Regions from separate parts of the Streptomyces sp. NPDC093544 genome, predicted to be linked through region 2. Evidence: riboswitches for the same ligand, from Rfam matches in the RefSeq annotation. Region 2 holds a riboswitch; the other holds the start of a gene.
The links. A riboswitch is a leader RNA that binds a small molecule or an ion and turns the genes downstream of it on or off. The one in region 2 is predicted to bind thiamine pyrophosphate.
Positions count from the first base shown of each region.

Region 1: it holds a riboswitch for thiamine pyrophosphate, as region 2 does, so the genes downstream of both, AB0N66_RS04960 (thiamine ABC transporter substrate-binding protein) here and thiO (glycine oxidase ThiO) in region 2, are expected to answer to the same signal.

Region 1 is NZ_JBFBEA010000003.1:136,237-141,302, reverse strand. Features, by position in the region: gene AB0N66_RS04970 (phosphatidate cytidylyltransferase) at 1-518, shown strand, start outside; gene rlmN (23S rRNA (adenine(2503)-C(2))-methyltransferase RlmN) at 632-1,738, shown strand; TPP riboswitch at 1,786-1,904, shown strand; gene AB0N66_RS04960 (thiamine ABC transporter substrate-binding protein) at 1,984-3,066, shown strand; gene AB0N66_RS04955 (iron ABC transporter permease) at 3,132-4,730, shown strand; gene AB0N66_RS04950 (ABC transporter ATP-binding protein) at 4,731-5,066, shown strand, end outside.
Region 2 is NZ_JBFBEA010000002.1:55,331-60,396, forward strand. Features, by position in the region: gene pknB (Stk1 family PASTA domain-containing Ser/Thr kinase) at 1-138, opposite strand, end outside; gene AB0N66_RS02575 (thiazole synthase) at 366-1,160, opposite strand; gene thiS (sulfur carrier protein ThiS) at 1,164-1,376, opposite strand; gene thiO (glycine oxidase ThiO) at 1,373-2,533, opposite strand; TPP riboswitch at 2,576-2,689, opposite strand; gene AB0N66_RS02590 (FAD-dependent oxidoreductase) at 2,883-4,115, shown strand; gene AB0N66_RS02595 (Rv2175c family DNA-binding protein) at 4,254-4,625, shown strand; gene thiE (thiamine phosphate synthase) at 4,717-5,066, shown strand, end outside.

The DNA of each region.
Region 1 (5,066 bases), on a different contig from region 2:
CGGAGCCCCCCGAGGGCTATCTGAGGGACGTCACGGCCGGTGTCTTCGCGGCCTTCTACATCCCGTTCCTGGCCACGTTCGTCGCGCTGATGCTCGCGGCCGACGACGGCTCACGGCGGGTACTCACGTTCCTGCTGCTCGCCGTGGTCAGTGACACGGGCGCGTACGCGATCGGCTGGCGCTTCGGCAAGCACAAGCTGGCGCCGCGCATCAGCCCCGGCAAGACCCGCGAGGGCCTGGTCGGAGCGGTCACCTTCGCGATGGCGGCGGGTGCGCTGTTGATGGAGTTCCTGATCGACGACGGCACCTGGTGGCAGGGCCTGCTCCTGGGCCTCGCGGTCGCGGCCAGCGCCACGCTCGGCGACCTCGGCGAGTCCATGATCAAGCGTGACCTGGGCATCAAGGACATGGGCACGTTGCTGCCGGGGCACGGCGGAATCATGGACCGGCTGGACTCGCTGTTGCCCACGGCTCCGGTGGTGTGGTTGCTGCTGGTGATCTTCGTCGGGTCCGGCTGACCTGCTGTTGTGAATGCGTCTGTACGTCGCTGACGTGCGGGTTTGTCGGTGAGGGGTTCGTTGTCCACAGGGCGGCGAGCCCCTCTCCGTATGTCTGCGACACTGGTACAGCCATGCCTAAGCCCGGAGAACTTACATTCGTCGCCCCGCGCGGAGCCAAGAAGCCGCCGCGGCATCTTGCCGATCTCACGCCCGCTGAGCGTAAAGAAGCGGTTGCCGCGATCGGTGAGAAGCCGTTTCGTGCCAAGCAGCTGTCGCAGCACTACTTCGCGCGGTACGCGCACGACCCCGCGGAGTGGACGGACATCCCGGCCGCCTCGCGCGGGAAGCTTCAGGAGGCGTTGCTTCCTGAGCTGATGACGGTGGTTCGGCATATGTCGACCGACCAGGAGACCACCCGCAAGACCTTGTGGCGGCTCTTCGACGGCACGCTCGTCGAGTCCGTGCTGATGCGGTACCCGGACCGGGTGACCATGTGCATCAGCTCGCAGGCCGGATGCGGGATGAACTGCCCGTTCTGTGCGACCGGGCAGGCCGGGCTCGACCGGAACCTCTCCACCGGCGAGATCGTGCACCAGATCGTCGATGGCATGCGGGCGCTTCGGGACGGGGAGATCCCGGGTGGTCCGGCGCGGCTCAGCAACATCGTGTTCATGGGCATGGGCGAGCCGCTGGCCAACTACAAGAGGGTGGTCGGGGCGATCCGCGCGCTGACCGACCCCGAGCCCGACGGGCTCGGTCTCTCGCAGCGTGGCATCACCGTCTCGACCGTCGGGCTCGTCCCGGCGATCAACCGGCTGTCCGACGAGGGCTTCAAGTGCCGCCTCGCCATCTCTCTCCACGCACCCGACGACGAGCTGCGCGACACCCTCGTACCGGTGAACACACGATGGCAGGTGCGGGAGGTGCTGGACGCCGGCTGGGAGTACGCGGCCAAGTCGGGGCGCCGGCTCTCCATCGAGTACGCGCTGATCAGGGACATCAACGACCAGGCCTGGCGTGGTGACCGGCTCGGGCGGATGCTCAAGGGCAAGCCCGTGCATGTCAATCTCATCCCGCTGAACCCGACGCCGGGTTCGAAGTGGACCGCCTCGCGGCCCGAGGACGAGAAGGCGTTCGTCGAAGCGATCGCGGCGCACGGGGTGCCGGTCACCGTTCGGGACACCCGTGGTCAGGAGATCGACGGGGCGTGCGGTCAGCTCGCGGCCACCGAGCGGTAGCCTGGCCACCGTGGTTGCGTACGTGCATCCTTAGTTCCTACATCTTCATATTCCGACAGGGGAGCGCCACAGCGCTGAGAGTGCGGTAGCCGGGTCACCGGCGGGCCGCAGACCCTCAGAACCTTGCCCAGGTCATTCTGGGTAGGAAGTTCGGTCAATACTCAAGCTGTTGCGCCCTGCCCGGGAACTGTCAGAGGTTCCCGGGCAGGGCCGCGTCTCTTCCTGGTCATCCCAGGAGGAATTCAGTGAGCAAGAAGAAGACGATCACGGCCGTCGTTGTCGGTCTCGGGCTCGTCACGCTTTCCGCGTGCGGCTCGACCGACTCCGGTTCCGGGAGCGGCGCCGACTCCAAGACCGTGACTCTCGTCAGCCATGACTCCTTCGCCTACTCCAAGGACGTGCTGAGCGCCTTCGAGAAGGAGTCCGGGTACACGGTCAAGGTCCTCAAGGACGGCGACGCCGGGCAGGCCGTCAACAAGGCGATCCTCACCAAGGACAACCCGCAGGGCGACGTCTTCTTCGGCGTCGACAACACCCTGCTGTCCCGCGCGCTCGACAACGGGCTCTTCCAGTCCTACGAGGCCAAGGGCTCGGACGAGATCCTCCCGGAGTACCGGGTCGACGAGGACAAGCACCGAGTGACGCCCATCGACACGGGCGACATCTGTGTCAACTACGACAAGGCCTACTTCACCGAACACAAGCTGACGCCGCCGCAGTCCTTCGATGATCTGATCAAGCCCGAGTACAAGAACCTGCTCGTCACCGAGAACGCCTCGACGTCCTCGCCCGGCCTCGGCTTCCTGCTCGGGACCGCCGCCAAGTACGGGGACGACGGCTGGCAGGACTACTGGACGAAGCTCAAGGCCAATGGCGTCGAGGTCGTCGACGGCTGGGAGCAGGCGTACAACGAGGACTTCTCCGGCTCCGCGGGCGGCAAGAAGGCCAAGGCGGACCGGCCGCTCGTCGTCTCGTACGCCTCCTCGCCGCCCGCCGAGGTCATCTACGCGGACCCGAAGCCGAAGACCGCGCCGACCGGCGTCGCGACCGGCACCTGCTTCCGGCAGGTCGAGTACGCGGGGCTGCTGAGCAACGCGAAGAACACCAAGGGCGGCGAGGCGCTCATCGACTTCCTGATCACCAAGCAGTTCCAGGACGACATGCCGCTGAACATGTTCGTCTACCCGGTGGTGGAGGGCGCGAAGGTGCCGGCCGAGTTCACGGAGTTCGGGCCGCAGGCCAAGGACCCCGAGACCATGGCCCCCGACAAGATCGCCGAGAACCGTGACCAGTGGATCAAGTCGTGGACCTCGCTCGTACTGAAGTGACGCCCCGGGCGGGTAAGAAGTCCCGTGAGCAGTCCCGCCGGGGAGGCGCGGCGCGGCTCGGGCTCATGGCCCTGCCCGTCGCGTTCTTCGGCGTCTTCTTCGCCTACCCCGTGGCGGCGATCGTGGCCCGCGGCCTCAAGGTCGACGGGGTCTGGCAGCTCGGTCGGATCTGGGACGTCCTCGCGCAGTCCGACATCCGGCACGTGCTGTGGTTCACCACCTGGCAGGCGCTCGCCTCGACCGCGCTCACGCTGCTGATCGCACTCCCCGGCGCGTACGTCTTCGCGCGCTTCGATTTCAGGGGCAAGCAGGTGCTGCGGGCGGTGGTGACCGTGCCGTTCGTGCTGCCGACAGTCGTCGTCGGTACGGCGTTCCTCGCCCTCGTCGGCCGGGGCGGACTCCTGGACGAGCTGTGGGGCGTACGGCTCGACACCACGGTCTGGGCGATCCTGCTCGCGCATGTCTTCTTCAACTACGCGGTCGTCGTCCGCACGGTCGGCGGGCTCTGGTCACAGCTCGACCCGCGTCAGGAGGAGGCCGCCCGGATGCTCGGCGCCTCCCGGCTCGCGGCCTGGCGGAAGGTGACGTTGCCGGCCCTGAGCCCGGCCGTGGCCGCCGCCGCGCTGATGGTGTTCCTCTTCACCTTCACCTCCTTCGGTGTGGTGCAGATCCTCGGCGGCCCCACCTTCTCGACCCTCGAGGTCGAGATCTACCGGCAGACCTCGGAGATCTTCGACCTCTCCACGGCGGCGGTGCTGACGATCATCCAGTTCGTCGCGGTGGGCGCGATCCTCGCCGTGCACGCCTGGACCGTACGGCGCCGCGAGACCGCCCTGCGTCTGGTGGCCCCGGAGACGACCGCACGTCGGCCGCGTGGGGCCGGGCAGTGGGCGCTGCTGGCCGGGGTCCTCGCGACCATCGCCGTACTGCTCGTGCTGCCGCTGGCCGTGCTGGTCCAGCGGTCCCTGGACGCCCCCGACTTCGGGTACTACAGGGCATTGACGACCGACGACAGCGGCATCTTCCTCGTCGCGCCGATCGAGGCGATCGGCAACTCCCTGGAGTACGCGCTCGCCGCCACCGCCATCGCCGTACTGATCGGTGGTCTGGCGGCCGCGGCCCTGACGAGGCGTGCCGGACGTCTCGTACGAGGCTTCGACGCGTTGCTGATGCTGCCGCTGGGGGTGTCGGCGGTGACCGTCGGGTTCGGGTTCCTGATCGCGCTGGACGAGCCGCCGCTGAATCTCAGAAGCAGTTGGATCCTGGTGCCGCTCGCGCAGGCACTGGTCGGCGTCCCCTTCGTCGTACGGACGATGCTGCCCGTGCTGCGGGCGGTGGACGGGCGGCTGCGGGAGGCCGCGGCGGTGCTCGGGGCGTCGCCGTGGCGGGTGTGGCGCGAGGTCGATCTGCCGATGGTGCGGCGGGCGCTGCTGGTCGCGGCCGGGTTCGCCTTCGCGGTGTCGCTGGGCGAGTTCGGGGCGACCGTCTTCATCGCACGGCCCGACAACCCGACGCTGCCGGTCGCCGTGGCCCGGCTGCTCGGGCGGGCCGGTGACCTCAACTACGGCCAGGCGATGGCCCTTTCGACGATCTTGATGGTGGTGTGCGCGGTGGCCTTGCTGCTGTTGGAGCGGGTACGGACCGACCGGACCGGGGAGTTCTAGATGCTGCTGAGCCTTGAGACCGCGACCGTGCGCTTCGGCGGGCGGGCGGTGCTCGACGCCGTCGACCTCGCGGTCGCCGAGCACGATCTCGTGTGTGTGCTGGGGCCGAGCGGCAGCGGCAAGTCGACGCTGCTGCGGGCGGTGGCCGGGCTCCAGACGCTCGACGCGGGCCGGGTGCTCCTCGACGACCGCGACCAGGCGCAGGTGCCCGCGCACCGACGGGGCGTCGGCCTGATGTTCCAGGACCACCAGCTCTTCCCACAGCGGGACGTGGGCGGCAATGTCGCCTTCGGGCTGAGGATGCACGGGGCGGGCAAGACCGAACAGGCGGTACGC
Region 2 (5,066 bases):
GAGGGCGAGCACACGGTCGAGGCGGGTGTCCAGGGCCCGGTAGACCGTGGCCATCCCGCCGACCGCGATCCGCGCGTCCACGCGATAGCGGCCGTCGAGCAGCTGCCCGACAAGCGGGTCCTGAAGGGTCATATCCACGCAGGTGAGTGTACGAGCCGCCACCGTCACCCCCCACCCGTTCAGCCGATACCGGGGCTGGACTGAAGCCGACCTGTGACGCATGCCTCACGAGACGCGAGGCATGCGGCAGCCGCCGACGGCGGGGACCCCCACGGGAGAGGCACACCTTCCAACGGGGTGGAAACGTGCGGTGCGCGGGCGGGGAAGTCCTGAAGCCGCAACCACGGCCGACGGTCGGCCGAAGCTCAGAACGCGGGCCGCTCCGGATCCAGCCGGGCCAGCCCCTCCGCAGGGGACGACGCCTCGGCGAAGTGCCGCCGAGGAATCCGCCCCGCACGGTAGGCGAGCCGCCCCGCCTCCACCGCGTGCCGCATGCCCTCGGCCATCAGCACGGGCTCCTTCGCCCGGGTCACGGCCGAGGCGAGCATCACCCCCGCACACCCCAGCTCCATCGCGAGCGCGGCATCGGACGCCGTACCCGCCCCCGCGTCCAGAATCACCGGCACGCGCGCGTGCTCCACGATCAGCTGGAAGTTGTGCGGATTGCGGATCCCGAGCCCGGATCCGATCGGCGACCCCAGCGGCATGATCGCGGCGCACCCGACGTCTTCCAGCTTCCGCGCGAGCACAGGGTCGTCGTTCGTGTACGGCAGCACGGTGAACCCGTCGTCCACCAGCGTCTCCGCCGCGTCCAGCAACTCGATCGGATCGGGCAGCAGCGTGCGCTCGTCGGCGATGACCTCCAGCTTGATCACGTCGGTGCCCAGCGCCTCGCGCGCGAGGCGGGCGGTCAGTACGGCCTCGCCCGCGGTGAAGCAGCCCGCCGTGTTCGGCAGCACCCGGATGCCGAGCCGGTCGAGGACGGACAGCACCGAACCGTGCACGTAAGCGTTTACGCGCCGCATCGCGACCGTCGTCAGCTCCGTGCCGGAGGCGACGAGCGAGCGCTCCAGGACATCGAGGCTGGGCGCACCCCCCGTACCCATGATCAGACGGGACGAGAAGGACGTACCACCGAGGACAAAGGGATCGTCGGCCATGGGTCAGCCTCCTTGGACTGCGGTGAGGACTTCGACGCGGTCTCCCTCGGCGAGGGAGGTGGACGACCACTGCCCGCGCGGGACGACGGTTTCGTTGAGCGCGGCGGCGACCCCGGACGGGGCCGGGGTGAGCGCCGCGACGAGCGTGTCGAGAGCGGTGCCGGCGGCGATGCGCTGCCGCTCCCCGTTGACGAAGACGCTGACGAGGATGTTCATGCGGGCTGCTCCGTGCGGGCCGGGCTGAAGCGCTTGGGGGTGAAGGGGCGTGCCACGTCGGGCAGTTCACCGGTGGTCAGGGCGTGCGCCATCGCGTCGCCGGTGACGGGGGTCAGCAGGACGCCATTGCGGTAGTGCCCGGTCGCCAGGAGGAGCCCGTCGAGCTCGGTCGGACCGAGCAGCGGCGCGTTGTCGGGCGATCCGGGGCGCAGCCCGGCGCGGGTCTCGGTGAGCGGCAGCTCGGTGATCCCCGGGACCAGCTCATGGGCGTCTCGCAGCAATTCGTAGACGCCGCCCGCGGTCACCGTCGTGTCCCAGCCGAGCTCCTCGTTGGTCGCGCCGACGACGAGCTCGCCGTTCTCGCGCGGCACCAGGTAGACATGGCTGCCTCGCACGACGGCGCGCACGGTGCGGCTGAGGAAGGGCGCGTACGGCCGCGGCACCGTCAGCCGCAGCACCTGCCCCTTCACGGGGCGCACGGGCGGCAGTACGGCCTCGGGAACGCCCGCGAGGCGCCCGCTGAGACTGCCCGCGGCGAGGACCACCTGCCCCGCCGACAGCTTGCTGCCGTCCGCGGTGACGACTCCCTGGGCCCGGTTCCGTACCACGCCCAGGCGCTCGGCCCACGTCCGGCGGAACACCACCCCGGCCCGCTCGCACGCTGTGACCAGGGCCTTCGCGAGGCGGCGCGGATCGATCTGGTGGTCGCCGTCGACCCGCAGCCCGCCGCGCACGCCGGGCGCGAGCATCGGTTCGAGGCGGCGGCACTCGCGGCCGCTGAGCCACTCCGAGTCGAGCCCCGACTGACGTTGCAGGGTGTGCAGTTCGCGCAGGTGGGCTCGGTCGTCGGCGTCGAGTGCGACGGCCAGGGTGCCGCACCGGCGGTAGCCGAGATCCTGGCCCGTCGCCTCGGTGAGCTCGGCGACGAAGTCCGGGTACCGGTGTGCGGAGGCGAGGTTGAGGCCCAGCAGGGTCTGCTCGCCGAAGTGCAGTTCGGTGACGGCGGCGAGCATGCCGGCCGCGACCTGCGCGGCGCCGCCGCCGGGCTCGGGGTCCACCAGCGCGGTCGTCAACCCGCGCTGCGCGGCCCGCCAGGCCGTCACGAGCCCGATGATTCCGCCCCCGATGACAAGGACGTCTGTGGTGCCTGATGTCAGGGATGTACGGGATGTATGTGATGCCTCTGATGGTGTACGCGACATGGGCGTCCAGCCCCTCCCTTCGCCGGCATGACCCGGATCAGGTTCGTACGGTCGGAGGCCGTCCCAGCCTCCCTCTCAGCCCGGTGCGTCCGGACTCCCGCGAGTGCTTTACGTTGGCCAGCCTAGCTCGCTGCGTATGTCTCAGTAAGGGAGCCTCCGCGGTCATCTCCTGGGTACCCGCGAGGGTGAGCGGTGCGCCGTCGGTCAACCCGACCGGCGCGGAGCAGGTCAGGACGGGCGGTGTGGAGCAGGTCACTGAGCACGCCACCTGACTGACGAATTGTCAGCTGTCTATGGTGATCCGGTGACCGAGAAGACGCAGGTTCAGGAGCGGACGGTACGGCAGGTCGTCGTCGTGGGCGCGGGCATGGCGGGCGTGCAGACCGCGGTCGCCCTGCGGGAACAGGGGTTCCCCGGCGGCGTGACGCTGATCGGGGCGGAGCCGCACCAGCCGTACGACCGGCCACCGCTGTCCAAGGCCGTACTGCTCGGCAAGGCCGAGGGCTCCGCCTTCGACCTCGACTTCGAGGCACTCGGCATCGACCTGCGGCTCGGGCGCGAGGCGCTCGGCGTACGCCCCGGGGACCATGAGCTGGACACGGCCGCGGGCCCGGTGCCGTACGACGTCCTGGTCATCGCGACGGGCGCGGAACCGATCCGGCTGCCGGGCACGGAGGGCGTGCCCGGGGTCCATCTGCTGCGCACCCTGGACGACGCCGAGCGGCTGCGTCCCGTGCTCGCCCAGCAGCACGACATCGTGGTGGTCGGGGCGGGCTGGATCGGCGCCGAGTTCGCCACCGCGGCGCGAGAGGCGGGCTGCGCGGTGACCGTCATCGAGGCGGCCGACCGGCCGCTCGCCGGGGCGCTGCCCGCCGAGGTGGCCGCACCGATGACCGCCTGGTACGCGGACAGCGGGGCCTCGTTGCGCACCCACGCGCGCGTGGAGCGCGTCGAGCCCGGCGCGGTGGTGCTGGACGACGGCTCCCGGGTGCCCGCGGGCGCCGTGGTCGTCGGTATCGGCGCGCGCCCCGCCACCGCCTGGCTCAGCGGCTCCGGCATCGAGCTCGGCGCCCACCGAGAGGTCGTGGCCGACGACCATCTGCGGACTTCCGTGCCGGACGTCTACGCGGTCGGCGACTGCGCTTCCTTCCCTTCGGGAAGGTACGAGGACCGCCTTCTGGTCCACCACTGGGACAACGCCCTCCAGGGCCCGCGCACGGTGGCGGCGAACATCATCGGCGAGTTCCCCGTGGCGTACGACCCCGTCCCGTACTTCTGGTCCGAGCAGTTCGGGCGCTTCGTCCAGTACGTCGGCCACCACGCCCCCGCCGACACCATCGTCTGGCGCGGTGACCCGTCCAGCGCTGCCTGGACGGTCTGCTGGCTCCATGACGGCCGCCTGGTCGCCCTCCTCGCGGTCGGTCGGCCCAGGGACCTGGCGCAGGGCCGGAAACTCATCGAGGCGGGCATCCCGATGGACCCGGAGCTGCTCTCGGACCCGTCGCGGCCACTGAAGACGGCGACGGTGACGCCGTAGTCGGGACTGGTTCGCCGTAGGCGGAACCGGTGCTGGACGGGCGAGAACCCATGCCGCACGGGCGATCCGGCCGTGCGGTGACCCGATCCTGACGGGACTCGGCTACCGAGTGTCAGTCCGGGATGGCAGGCTTGTCGTGTGACCGAGATTGACGCAAAGATCGATGCTCTCGTCCCCGCCTGGCTCACCCTCCCCGACATCGCCGAGCAGTTCGGTGTCGAGGTGACCCGCGTCCGGCAGCTGGTCAGGGAAGGCCAGCTGATCGCCGTACGCCGTGGTGAGAACCGCGCGCTGCACGTCCCCGCCGCTTTCATCGACGGGGCCGAGCAGAAGGTCGTCAAGGGCCTGACAGGCACCCTGACGCTCCTGCGGGACGACGGTTTCTCCGACGAAGAGATGCTCGAGTGGCTCTTCACCCCCGACCCGAGCCTGCCCGGCACCCCCGCACAGGCTCTCAGCGAGAATCGCGGCACGGAGGTGAAGCGTCGCGCCCAGGCGCTCGCCGTCTGACCGAGACAGACCGTCCGATGTTCGGACCACGGCGGCCATGGACCACCCCGGCCGCCGTGGTCCCCACGCACCGACAACGGGGGATCCACGCATGCCCGACAACGCCGCAACCGCACGCGCCCAGCTCGCCGACGCCCGTGTCTACCTGTGCACGGACGCCCGCAGGCGCCAGGGCGACCTCGCCGATTTCCTGGACGCGGTCCTGGACAGCGGTGTCGACATCGTGCAGCTGCGCGACAAGGGCATGGAGGCGGCCGAGGAGCTGGAGCACCTCCAGGTCTTCGCGGACGCCTGCGCGCGCCACGGCAAGCTGCTCGCGGTCAACGACCGGGCGGATGTGGCGCACGCGGCCGGTGCCGATGTGCTGCACCTGGGCCAGGGCGACCTCCCGGTTCCCGCCGCCCGCGCCATCCTCGGCGACGAGGTCCTGATAGGCCGCTC